One region of the Vibrio sp. 1402 genome, then DNA from elsewhere that is predicted to be linked to it. Evidence: riboswitches for the same ligand, from Rfam matches in the RefSeq annotation. Region 1 holds a riboswitch; the other holds the start of a gene.

Region 1 (6,036 bases):
AATCTGAGTACATGCTGTATACGGCTCGTCAACATGCCCTAAATGAGAATTACCCAGCTGGTTTGCCAGCCATGGATCATCCGCATAATGAGCTACTTTACTGGGGAGTAGAAGGTGGCTTGCTGCCAATACTCGGCATCTTCTTAGCGATGGCACTGGTACTGTATCGAATCTATCAAGCCAAACGCGGAACTCGTCTTGCGTTGCTGGCCTTGTTTATACCTATCGTATTGCACTCGCAACTGGAATACCCTTTCTACCACTCTCTCGTGCATTGGTTGATCTTCGTTATCCTACTGTACTGGGTCGATCAGCGCGTCTCTCGTTATCGACAAGTCGGCTTTAGTAATGTAACCAAAAGCTTGCTGCGTGTTTTTAGTTTGGTACTTCCCGTTGCGTTTACGTTTTACATGGTAAGCGCATTACATACGAACTATGTATTGACGAAGTTTGAGACCACTAGACCAACTAACCCTGATATTCTGAATCAAGTCAGTAACCCTGTAGTTTGGAAAGACAGATTTGATTGGGATGTCTATAGCACGTTTTTAAACCTTGGGCTGTACCAACAAGACGCAACCTTGATCAAGCCTTATATCGATTGGTCGCTAAAAATCATCAAAGATAAGCCTCGCCCTGCATTTTATAATAATTTGATTTTGGCCTACCAAGGCTTAGATGACTCAAGTAAAGCGGAGCAAATTAGAGCTGAAGCGCAGTTTTTGTTCCCGAAGATTGATTTCAGTGACGTCAATTACCAACCACCTTCTCAAGCAATCTCTGCCTCACCAGCCCCCACTTCAGGAGCTGAGTAATAAATACCAAAAAGCGAAGGGATGACCTTCGCTTTTCTTTATCTCATTACTGTATGATTTTATTCAGTGAGTGACTCTTCTAACGCTTTTAAGCACAGCGCAACGTTTTCAGATCGAGCGCCGTAACCCATTAAGCCAATACGCCACGCTTTACCAGCTAATGCCCCAAGGCCTGCACCAATTTCTAGGTTATAGGTTTCTAGCAAGTGAGCACGAACTTTTGCTTCATCAATTCCTTCAGGCACGTAAATCGCATTTAATTGTGGCAACCGATGGGCTTCGTCCACAACAAATTCAAAGCCTAACTTTTGTAAGCCATTTTTGAGTTTTTCATGCATCAGTTGGTGACGAGCCCAAGCGTTTTCTAATCCTTCATTTTTCAGTATCAATAAAGCTTCATGAAGCGCATACAAGCTATTAACTGGCGCCGTATGATGGTAACTACGCTTGCCTTCTCCACTCCAATACCCCAAAACTAAACTCTGATCGAGGAACCAACTCTGTACTGGTGTTGTTCTTGCTTGAATCTTTTCAATCGCGGCAGTAGAAAACGTCACTGGTGAGAGCCCTGGTACACATGACAAACATTTTTGACTGCCAGAGTAAACCGCATCCAGTTGCCATTCATCCACTTTTAACGGCACACCACCAAGCGATGTCACCGCATCAACAATAGATAATGCATTATGCTGTTTCGCCAGCTTACCCAATGCTTGAGCATCACTGACTGCACCAGTTGAGGTTTCCGCATGCACAAAAGCAAGAATTTTTGTATCTGGGTGCTGTTCGAGTGCTTGCTCGACTTTATCAATGGAAACAGGCGTCCCCCATTCATCATCGACGATAACAACTTCGCCACCAGCACGGACGACATTTTCGCGCATGCGTTCACCAAATACACCGTTACGGCAGACGATCACTTTGTCGCCTTTCTCGATCAAGTTTACAAAGCAGGTTTCCATCCCTGCGCTACCAGGCGCTGAAACCGCAATAGTGAACTCATTGTCAGTTTGAAAGGCATACTTCAATAGCTGCTTGAGCTCATCCATCATACCGATAAACAGAGGATCAAGGTGACCTACCGTAGGACGGCTTAGTGCTTGTAACACTTGAGGATAAATATCAGAAGGACCAGGTCCCATTAAAATACGGTGAGGCGGAATAAAGCTTTGGATCGACATGTCAGCTCCTTGATTATCTTTTATCCTGAGCATTCTAAAAGTTCTATTCAATAACATGGCTCAGGTGTAGGGTTCTTCACCCTAATAGATTTTTCCTCTATCAGCAATTAGCCGTAAGTATGGAGGTCAAACCAGTGTCACAAAATCGTTAATAAAAAACACCATAAAGGTTGAAATATTGATTGACATTAAGGCCTCAAAACCGTTCAATGTTTGAGCTTTATGTAGAAGAGGAGCGCTACCCAGGTAGATGATTTGTGGAACCGCAATTCCAACACCAATCATTGAGGGGGAGTAGTGCCGAGGTAAGTCAAAGTTGCAGGATTTGACTTGTCGGTTGAATTGGGCTGAATCCCATCAACTGTCATCAGCGCAGTCTGATGAAGGGCTTCTGAGGGTAAATTTTTCAAATAGCATTCTAAATACCTCTCTTTTTGCTCTGTTCCTTTTCTCACTAAACATTGGATGTACAATTTTTTAGGAAGTCGTGGGAGAACGCAGTGAGCGCATTTAACGTAGCTAAATTCGGTGGAACCAGTGTTGCCAACTTTGAGGCAATGAGTCGTTGCGCCACCATTATCGAAAACAATCCAAATACTCGCCTGGTCGTGAGCAGCGCTTGCTCTGGCGTCACCAACCTATTGGTAGAACTCGCCAACGGTGTTCAGGATCAAACGCACCGTACTGAGCTGCTGCAAAATCTGGCCAACATTCATGACGCCATTTTAACTCAGCTCGAAGACAGCACGAAAACTGCTGCCGAGGTGTATGGCATATTAGATACCGTAACCAGCCTGGCCGAGGCTGCATCTATCCAAGCTAGTGCGAAGTTAACCGATCATTTAGTCGCATGTGGTGAACTCATGTCGACGCACATTCTAACTCAGTTAATGTGTGAGCGAGGCATTCAAGCAGTGCGCTTTGATATCCGCGATGTGCTGCGTACTGATGACAACTTTGGTCGCGCGGAGCCAAACATTGAAGCAATTTCGACGCTTACGCAAGATAAACTCGTACCACTTTGCCAACAATCCGTTGTTGTTACTCAAGGCTTCATAGGATCTGACGAAGCCGGTAATACAACAACACTAGGTCGAGGAGGCAGCGATTACAGCGCCGCCTTAATTGCTGAGAGCGTCAAAGCGGCAGGGTTAGAAATCTGGACTGATGTTCCGGGCATCTACACAACAGACCCGCGAATTGCGCCAAAAGCCTCACCAATTCCCGAGATCAGCTTTAGCGAAGCTTCAGAAATGGCTAACTTTGGCGCTAAAATCCTTCACCCTTCTACGCTAGTACCCGCATTGCGCCACGACATTCCGGTATTTGTAGGGTCATCGAAAGAGCCAGAAAAAGGGGGAACTTGGATTCGCCACCAAGTCGAAAGCTCACCGTTATTCCGTGCGCTAGCTTTGCGTTGTAACCAAACCATGGTAACGCTACGCAGCGCCAATATGTTCCACGCATACGGCTTCTTAGCAAAGGTCTTTGAGATCCTTGCAAAGCATAAGATATCTGTCGATTTGATCACAACATCTGAAATCAGTGTATCGTTAACACTTGATCAAACCGATACATCCGGCGGCGCGCCGCAGCTGCCGCAAGCTGTACGAGAAGAGTTAGAAGAGTTATGTAAGGTAGAAGTTGAACATGACCTATGCCTCGTTGCCCTAATTGGTAACAACATGAGTGAGAGTAAAGGCTACGCGAAACAGGTTTTTGGCACGCTAGAAGATTTTAACCTACGCATGATTTGTTATGGCGCTAGCCCTCACAACTTATGCTTCTTGCTCCATGAATCGGTATCGAAACAAGCCATACAAAAACTCCACACTGAGTTGTTTGAGAAGTAAGTTCAACTCAATAAAACAAAGGGCTGCGTATCTGCAGCCCTTTGTCGTTTCATTAGTTGTTACATTTGGACGAGGTAAACATCAATTTAACCGTTAATGTTTGGCCCTAACCATTTTTCAGCCTCGATCCTATCCCACCCCTTACGATCGGCGTAACTCTCTAACTGATCTTCTTGGATCTGTGCGATCGCAAAGTAACGTGAGTCAGGATGAGAGAAATACCAACCAGAGACTGACGCGCCCGGATACATTGCATAGCTGGAGGTTAGCGTCATGCCAATATTCTCTTCCACATTAAGTAGCTCCCAAAGCGGTCCTTTTTCAGTATGCTCAGGGCACGCTGGATAACCTGGTGCAGGGCGAATACCTTGGTATTTTTCACGAATGAGATCATCGTTAGATAAATCTTCATCCGCAGCATAACCCCAAATTTCTTTACGGACACGCTCATGCAAATACTCAGCAAACGCTTCGGCTAGGCGATCCGCCACCGCTTGAATCATAATTGCGTTGTAATCATCTCCCTGTGCTTTGTATTCATCAGCAAGCTCTCGTTCACCAATACCACCAGTGACAGCAAATGCCCCTATCCAATCATGTTTACCCGACTCTTTAGGTGCGATGTAGTCGGATAAACAATAGTTGAATCCTTTTGGTTTCTCGGTCTGTTGTCGCAAGTTACGTAATACTTTCAAAACGTCGGTACGAGTTTCATCAGCATAAACTTCAATGTCGTCCCCCACGCTCGCAGCAGGGAATAAGCCACACATTCCACGCGCTTTTAACAGGCCTTCTCGCTCAACTCGATCAAGTATCTCGTTGGCATCTTCGAATAAACGTTTTGCTTCTTCACCAACTTCTTCATGTTGGAAAATTGTTGGATACTTACCTACAAGTGACCAAGTCATAAAGAATGGTGTCCAATCGATGTATTGACGTAACATAGCCACATCAAAATCATCGAAGATATGAATGCCAGGCTTAACAGGCACTGGAGGAGTATAAGCTTCCCAATCGATCGCAACTTTATTCGCTCGAGCCGCTTCTAATGTCACTGGTTTGGTTCTCGGTTTCTTTCGATTATGTTGATCACGTACTCGTTCGTAATCAGCTTCAAGTTTTTCAACAAATTCAGGGCGACGTTCATCTGACAATAGAGAAGTACATACGCCCACTGCACGTGAGGCGTTGTTCACGTAAACCACTGGATGCTTGTAATTTTGCTCAATCTTAACTGCTGTATGGGCTTTTGACGTTGTTGCGCCACCGATGAGAAGAGGTAAGTTAAAGTCGAGACGCTCCATCTCTTTTGCAACATGCACCATTTCGTCTAATGAAGGCGTGATCAACCCTGATAAACCAATAATATCGACGTTTTCTTCTTGCGCTACTTTTAAGATCTTTTCGCAAGGAACCATGACACCAAGATCGATAATTTCATAATTATTGCACTGCAATACAACGCCAACGATATTTTTCCCGATATCATGTACATCACCTTTGACCGTCGCTAGCAAAATCTTACCGTTTGTTTGTCCCACCTGCTTTTCTGCATTGATGTAGGGCTCCAGATGCGCGACTGCTTGCTTCATCACTCGTGCAGATTTTACGACCTGAGGAAGGAACATTTTACCTTCACCAAACAAGTCTCCAACGACGTTCATCCCATCCATTAGTGGGCCTTCAATCACCTCTAATGGCTTTGAAGCGTTGACACGAGCCTCTTCGGTATCATCAACGATGAACTCAGTTATTCCTTTCACTAACGCGTGCTCTAAACGCTTTTCAACAGGCCAAGTTCTCCACTCAAGTGCAGAGGCATCCTCCTCTTTACCTACCCCTTTGCCTGCATATTCCGCCGCGATATCTAACAATCTCTCAGTGGCGTCATCACGACGGTTAAGAACGACATCTTCCACAGCCTCACGCAATTTTTCAGGCACGTTATCGTAGATTTCTAACTGACCCGCATTCACAATCCCCATATCCATACCATTTTTAAAACAGTGGTAGAGGAACACCGCGTGAATCGCTTCACGTACATAGTTATTGCCACGGAAAGAGAATGAGACGTTAGAAACACCACCAGATATCATCGCATGTGGTAAATCACGTTTGATATCGCCAACGGCTTCAATGAAATCCACCGCGTAGTTATTATGCTCCTCGATCCCCGTAGCAATGGCA
Region 2 (6,036 bases), on a different contig from region 1:
AATTGCCTTTATTGCTGCTTTAATAACGGCGGTATAGAATCCGTTCTCCTTTTCATCCCTTACTCAGACTAACAATATGAAATTTCCTGGACAACGCAAATCCAAGCACTATTTTCCTGTTCATGCTCGTGACCCATTGGTGAGCCAAGCACAAGAAAGTAAAAAGATGACGCGCACACACATCATCGGCATTGATCAAACGCTGGTTGATATTGAAGCGAAAGTGACAACGGATGTGATTGAAAAGTACGGTTTGAGTAAAGGACACTCGTTGGTTATTGATGATGCAACAGCAGAAGCTTTGTACCAACAGCTAAAAGCAGAATGCCTGATTACCAATGAGTATGCAGGTGGTACGATCGGTAATACGCTGCACAACTATTCAGTGTTGGCCGATGACCGTTCAACACTTCTGGGCGTAATGAGCCAAGATATCAAAATCGGCAGCTACGGTTACCGCTACCTATGTAACACATCTAGCCGTATGGACCTGAACTACCTACAAGGTGTTGACGGTGCAATCGGTCGTTGTTTTGCTCTGATTACCGAAGATGGTGAACGTACTTTCGCAATCAGCGAAGGTCAAATGAACCAACTTCACCCAGACAATATCCCTGAGAAGATCTTCAAGAGCGCATCTGCTCTAGTTCTTACTGCATACCTTGTTCGTTGTAAAGAAGGCGACCCAATGCCGGAAGCAACGATGCGTGCTATTGAATACGCGAAAAAGCACGATGTACCAGTGGTATTAACGCTAGGTACTAAATTTGTTATTCAAGATGATCCAACATTCTGGCAAGAATTCATTCGCGACAATGTTTCTGTCGTTGCGATGAACGAAGACGAAGCAGAAGCACTGACGGGGGAATCTGATCCACTTGCTGCGTCTGATAAAACATTGGAGTGGGCTGATCTAGTATTGTGCACGGCGGGTCCTGTAGGTCTATTTATGGCTGGGTATACGGAAGATAGCGCGAAGCGCGAAACTTCTTTGCCATTACTTCCAGGGTCAATTGCTGAATTTAATCGTTATGAATTCAGTCGTCCGGCGAAAAAAGACTCATGCGAGACGCCAATAAAAGTGTACTCGCATATCTCGCCATATATGGGTGGCCCAGAAAAAATTAAGAATACAAATGGCGCAGGTGATGCTGCGTTATCTGCTGTTCTTCATGATATGGCAGCAAATAAATACCATAAAGAAAATGTGCCTAATTCAAGCAAGCACAGTAACGAGTATTTAACTTACTCTTCTTTTTCTCAAGTCTGCAAATACGCAAACCGTGCTAGCTACGAAGTTCTCGTGCAACATTCACCACGATTGTCGCGCGGACTTCCTGAGCGGGAAGATAGCCTAGAAGAAGCATACTGGGAACGTTAATACGAAGCGGTTTAATTAACTATTCTGTAACTAAAGTAAAAGGCACATTAAGAAATGTGCCTTTTTTATTTGTAATGGTTTAAATAAAAAAGGCTCCCTATGGGAGCCTTTTAAAAATAGCACGGATCTAGATTAGGAACTCATCCAGAGATTTACCTGCATCAAGTTGCTCTTGAATCGCCGAAGGTGTACGACCTTGGCCAGTCCAAGTTTTCTCATTACCGTTTGAATCTGTGTATTTGTATTTAGCAGGGCGAGGTGCGCGCTTCGCTTTGCCTTTCGTCTTAGTTTCGCCAGATAGCGCAGTAATAAGTGCTTCTACGTCAATACCGTCTTGAGCGATTTTCTCAGCAATCTCTGCAAGCTTAGCTTCTTGCTCTGCTTGTGCTGCGCGTTCTGCTTCTTCTGCTTCACGACGCTCATCTACGACAGTAGTGAGTTTATCTAGAGCTTCTTCCAATTGTTCTAGAGTCAGCTCACGAGAAAATGCACGAAGGCTACGGATATTTAGAAGGGTTTTAGTCAGCTCTGACATAACGATTCCTATTAAAAGGTTAATGTGTTGGGCACTTTTTATCGTTACGATTAAATAATGCCAATCTATAAATAAACAAAGAGTCCTTATATTTAACTTTATCTTTTCCTTATGTGCAAATGCTAAATCAAGATTTTGTTTAAATTTGACTATTTTTTAAAGCAATTAATATTATTACACTCGAAATAAATCATTATTAGATGAGAACTAAAATCAACAATCATTATTGTATAGAGAGAGTGACAGCTTGGTTTTTTATAAAAAAATTTGAGTTATTACTTAAAAATATGAAGCATCCATCTTTAATGCTGTGTCATATATCCTTAATTTATTGATATAAGATAAACCATGATATTTCTAAGGTAGTAATAATGTTTCATAAATAACATGATTGATGTGATTTCAGTTGCACAAAACTTATGGAAGTAGGCAAGGTTTATAAATTATCTCAGTCATTATTTATTTGTTTAATTTAGTTTGATGTGTTGCATTGACTCTCATCATAAGTACAATGGCTGCCACCTGATGCAATATTGCAGACAATTTGTTGTTAATTTGTACAGTTAGTGGTTAATTGTTTGTTGTTGCCGTAGAGGCGCGGTCTCGAAGAGTAGCTATTATTGGGGTGATGCCAATGAATAATAGTGGAAGGCGAAGATTGCCGAAGTAAGTAACTCATCAAAGTTACTTGCTGGGGTTGTATCTGAAAGGAACAACACTGCCATAGTATATATTCACATTAAACTATGGAGCGCTACTGTAGGGTTGGGTGGAGTGTTCGCTTCCCTGTCGCTAAGTTCAACATGAGCACGTATCGTATGCTACGTGACTTGTCTGCAGTAGATCTCTAGCCAAACTTTGGTTTTTGAAGATCATGAATTTAATAGATTTTTCTAGTTCTCCTGTTTCATTATTGCCACCTATTGTCGCTTTGACTTTGGCGATTTTGACTCGACGTGTATTAGTTTCCTTGGGTGTAGGTATCGTGCTAGGTGCGGTGCTACTTAATAGCTGGTCTATCAGCGACACCGCAGGTTACGTCAGTTCTCAAGTTTCTTCTGTCTTTATTGAAGATGGCGGAATTAACACTTGGAACATGAGCATTGTTGGTTTCCTAATCTTATTAGGTATGACAACAGCTTTATTAACGCTATCTGGCGGTACTCGTGCTTTTGCTGAATGGGCACAATCTCGAGTGAAGAGTAAACGCGGCTCCAAACTTCTTGCCGCCTTTTTAGGCGTATTCATTTTTGTCGATGATTACTTTAATAGCCTTGCTGTTGGTGCGATCTCTCGCCCAGTAACCGATCGCTTTTATGTGTCTCGCGCTAAGCTTGCGTACATTCTAGACTCAACCGCTGCTCCAATGTGTGTAATTATGCCTGCTTCTAGCTGGGGTGCTTACATTATTACTATTATTGGCGGGATCTTAGTCTCACATGGGATCACAGAGTATTCGGCTCTTGGCGCATATGTTCGTCTTATTCCAATGAACTTCTACGCCGTTTTTGCGCTGCTAATGGTGTTCGCTGTTGCGTGGTTTGGTCTTGATATTGGTAAAATGCGTGAGCATGAGATCTCTGCATCGCAAGGTCGTGGCTTTGATAAAGACAAAGAAAATGACTCGCAAGAAGCGCATGACCTAAACGAAGAGCTAGATATCCGTGAAAGTGAAAAGGGTAAAGTGTCAGATTTGATACTTCCTATCGTGACGCTGATTATCGCGACTATCGCTTCAATGCTTTACACGGGTGGCCAAGCATTGGCTGCTGATGGTAAGGAGTTTGCGCTTCTTGGTGCTTTTGAAAATACAGATGTAGGTACATCACTAATCTACGGTAGCTTGCTTGGCTTAGCAGTTGCAGTGTTTACTGTTGTGAAGCAAGGTCTACCAATGGCTGAGATCGCACGTACACTTTGGATTGGTGCTAAGTCTATGTTTGGTGCGATTCTAATCTTAGTATTTGCCTGGACCATTGGTTCTGTTATCGGTGATATGAAGACTGGTACTTACCTTTCGACAATGGCGCAGGGCAATATCAACCCTCATTGGCTCCCAGTTATCCTATTCTTGTTGTCTGGCCTGATGGCGTTCTCAACAGGTACTTCATGGGGTACGTTCGGCATTATGCTACCAATCGCGGGTGACATGGCTGGCGCAACAGACGTAGCGCTAATGCTACCGATGCTGAGTGCGGTTTTAGCTGGTGCGGTATTCGGTGACCATTGTTCACCAATCTCAGATACGACTATCTTGTCATCGACGGGTGCACGTTGTAACCACATTGATCACGTATCAACACAGCTACCTTATGCATTATCAGTCGCGCTTGTTTCATGCGTGGGCTTTATTGCCCTTGGTATGACTGCTTCAATTGCGTTTTCGTTTATTGCAGCGTCGATAACATTCGTTATCGTTTGCGCTATTTTGTCATGGCTTTCAAAGTCTAAAATAGCGTCTTGCCAGAGTGCGTAATTCACTGATTTAAAAAGTAAATTTTTAGGAGGCTTCGGCCTCCTTTTTTATTTGTATTATACAATTCGAATTTTTTTAAAATTAAGGGTTGAAAAAAGTAATCAGCTTGGTTAGTGTGGTTGGTAACAAAGCAAATGAGAAGAGCCTTGAAATAAGTATGCGTAATTTTGTAATGAACATTCATCACCATCATCACCCAATCTAGTCTTTCGGGCGATGTACGCATACCCGGGAGGCAGGAAACTCCCGGAGGTAAAATCAAAGTAAAAGCAGATTTTAAACCCTCGGGAGACTTCAATCTCCCGAGGGTTTTTTAGTTTTATTAGTTTGAAAAATACTTAGATATCAAAATCTTGCATAGGGACAAAGCAATGCAAACACAACGTTTAAGAATCGCAATTCAGAAAAAAGGTCGTCTTAGCAAAGAGAGTCAAGCTCTACTAAAACAGTGCGGCGTAAAGTTCAACGTAATGGGCGAGCGTTTAGTTGTCCATTCTGAAAATATGCCAATTGATTTACTCTTGGTTCGTGACGACGACATCCCAGGTTTAATTATGGATGGCGTGGTTGACCTTGGCTTTATTGGCGAAAATGAACTAGAAGAAGTTCGCCTTGACCGCAAAGCATTAGGTGAACCCTGCGAGTTTGTTCAGCTTCGTCGACTTGATTTTGGTGGCTGTCGTTTATCTATCGCAATCGACAAGGACGAAGAGTACAACGGTCCACAAGACTTAGCTGGCAAGCGTATTGCTACAACGTATCCTCAACTTCTAAAAGCGTACATGGATGAAGCCGGCGTTCCATTCTCTACATGTATGCTGACAGGCTCTGTAGAAGTTGCCCCTCGCGCGGGTCTCGCTGATGCTATCGCTGATTTGGTTTCTACAGGTGCAACACTGGAAGCGAACGGCCTTAAAGAAGCTGAAATTATCTTTAAATCAAAAGCGACATTGATTCAACGCACAGGTGAGTTCGACGCAGACAAAGTGGCGCTAATCGAAAAGCTGTTAACTCGTATGCAAGGCGTGCAGCAAGCGAAAGAATCTAAGTACATTATGCTTCACGCCCCAGCAGAGAAGTTAGATCAAATTAAAGCACTACTGCCAGGTGCTGAAGACCCAACTGTTCTTCCTCTTTCTGCAGATAAGCAGAAAATGGCTGTTCACTTAGTGAGTTCTGAAAACCTATTCTGGGAAACAATGGAACAGCTGAAAGAGTTGGGCGCAAGTTCAATTCTCGTTCTACCAATTGAAAAAATGATGGAGTAAGCATCATGAGAACAGTCGTTTGGCAATCATTAAGTGAGAATCAGCAAGACTCTATTTTGGAGCGCCCTGCTATTGCAGAAGGTGCCAATATCACCACTGCTGTGGCCGAAGTTATTGCTAAAGTTCGAGAAGAAGGTGACTCTGCTCTTATTGAGCTGACAGAAAAGTTTGACCGTGTTAAGCCTGAATCCATTCGTGTTTCTTCTCAGGAAATTAAGGCAGCGTCAGAGCGTTTGTCAGAGTCAATGAAGAGCGCACTAGAGCAAGCTTACGCCAATATTTCTAAGTTCCACAAAGCGCAAAAGCCGCAACCGCTCAAGGTGGAAACGCAGCCAGGTGTTCTTTGTGAACAAGTAACACGTCCAATTCAAAAAGT

The links. A riboswitch is a leader RNA that binds a small molecule or an ion and turns the genes downstream of it on or off. The one in region 1 is predicted to bind lysine.
Region 2: another riboswitch for lysine. It lies ahead of tet(35) (tetracycline efflux Na+/H+ antiporter family transporter Tet(35)); the one in region 1 lies ahead of lysC (lysine-sensitive aspartokinase 3).

What each region holds. Positions count from the first base shown of each region.
Region 1 covers NZ_JAWOWE010000014.1:89,929-95,964, forward strand. Annotated here, with positions in the region: gene R7044_RS20720 (PglL family O-oligosaccharyltransferase) at 1-815, shown strand, start outside; gene R7044_RS20725 (pyridoxal-phosphate-dependent aminotransferase family protein) at 875-1,996, opposite strand; lysine riboswitch at 2,217-2,395, shown strand; gene lysC (lysine-sensitive aspartokinase 3) at 2,497-3,849, shown strand; gene metH (methionine synthase) at 3,936-6,036, opposite strand, start outside.
Region 2 covers NZ_JAWOWE010000002.1:189,822-195,857, forward strand. Annotated here, with positions in the region: gene R7044_RS04325 (inosine/guanosine kinase) at 77-1,381, shown strand; gene R7044_RS04330 (H-NS family nucleoid-associated regulatory protein) at 1,509-1,916, opposite strand; lysine riboswitch at 2,499-2,681, shown strand; gene tet(35) (tetracycline efflux Na+/H+ antiporter family transporter Tet(35)) at 2,791-4,392, shown strand; His leader region at 4,573-4,710, shown strand; gene hisG (ATP phosphoribosyltransferase) at 4,764-5,660, shown strand; gene hisD (histidinol dehydrogenase) at 5,666-6,036, shown strand, end outside.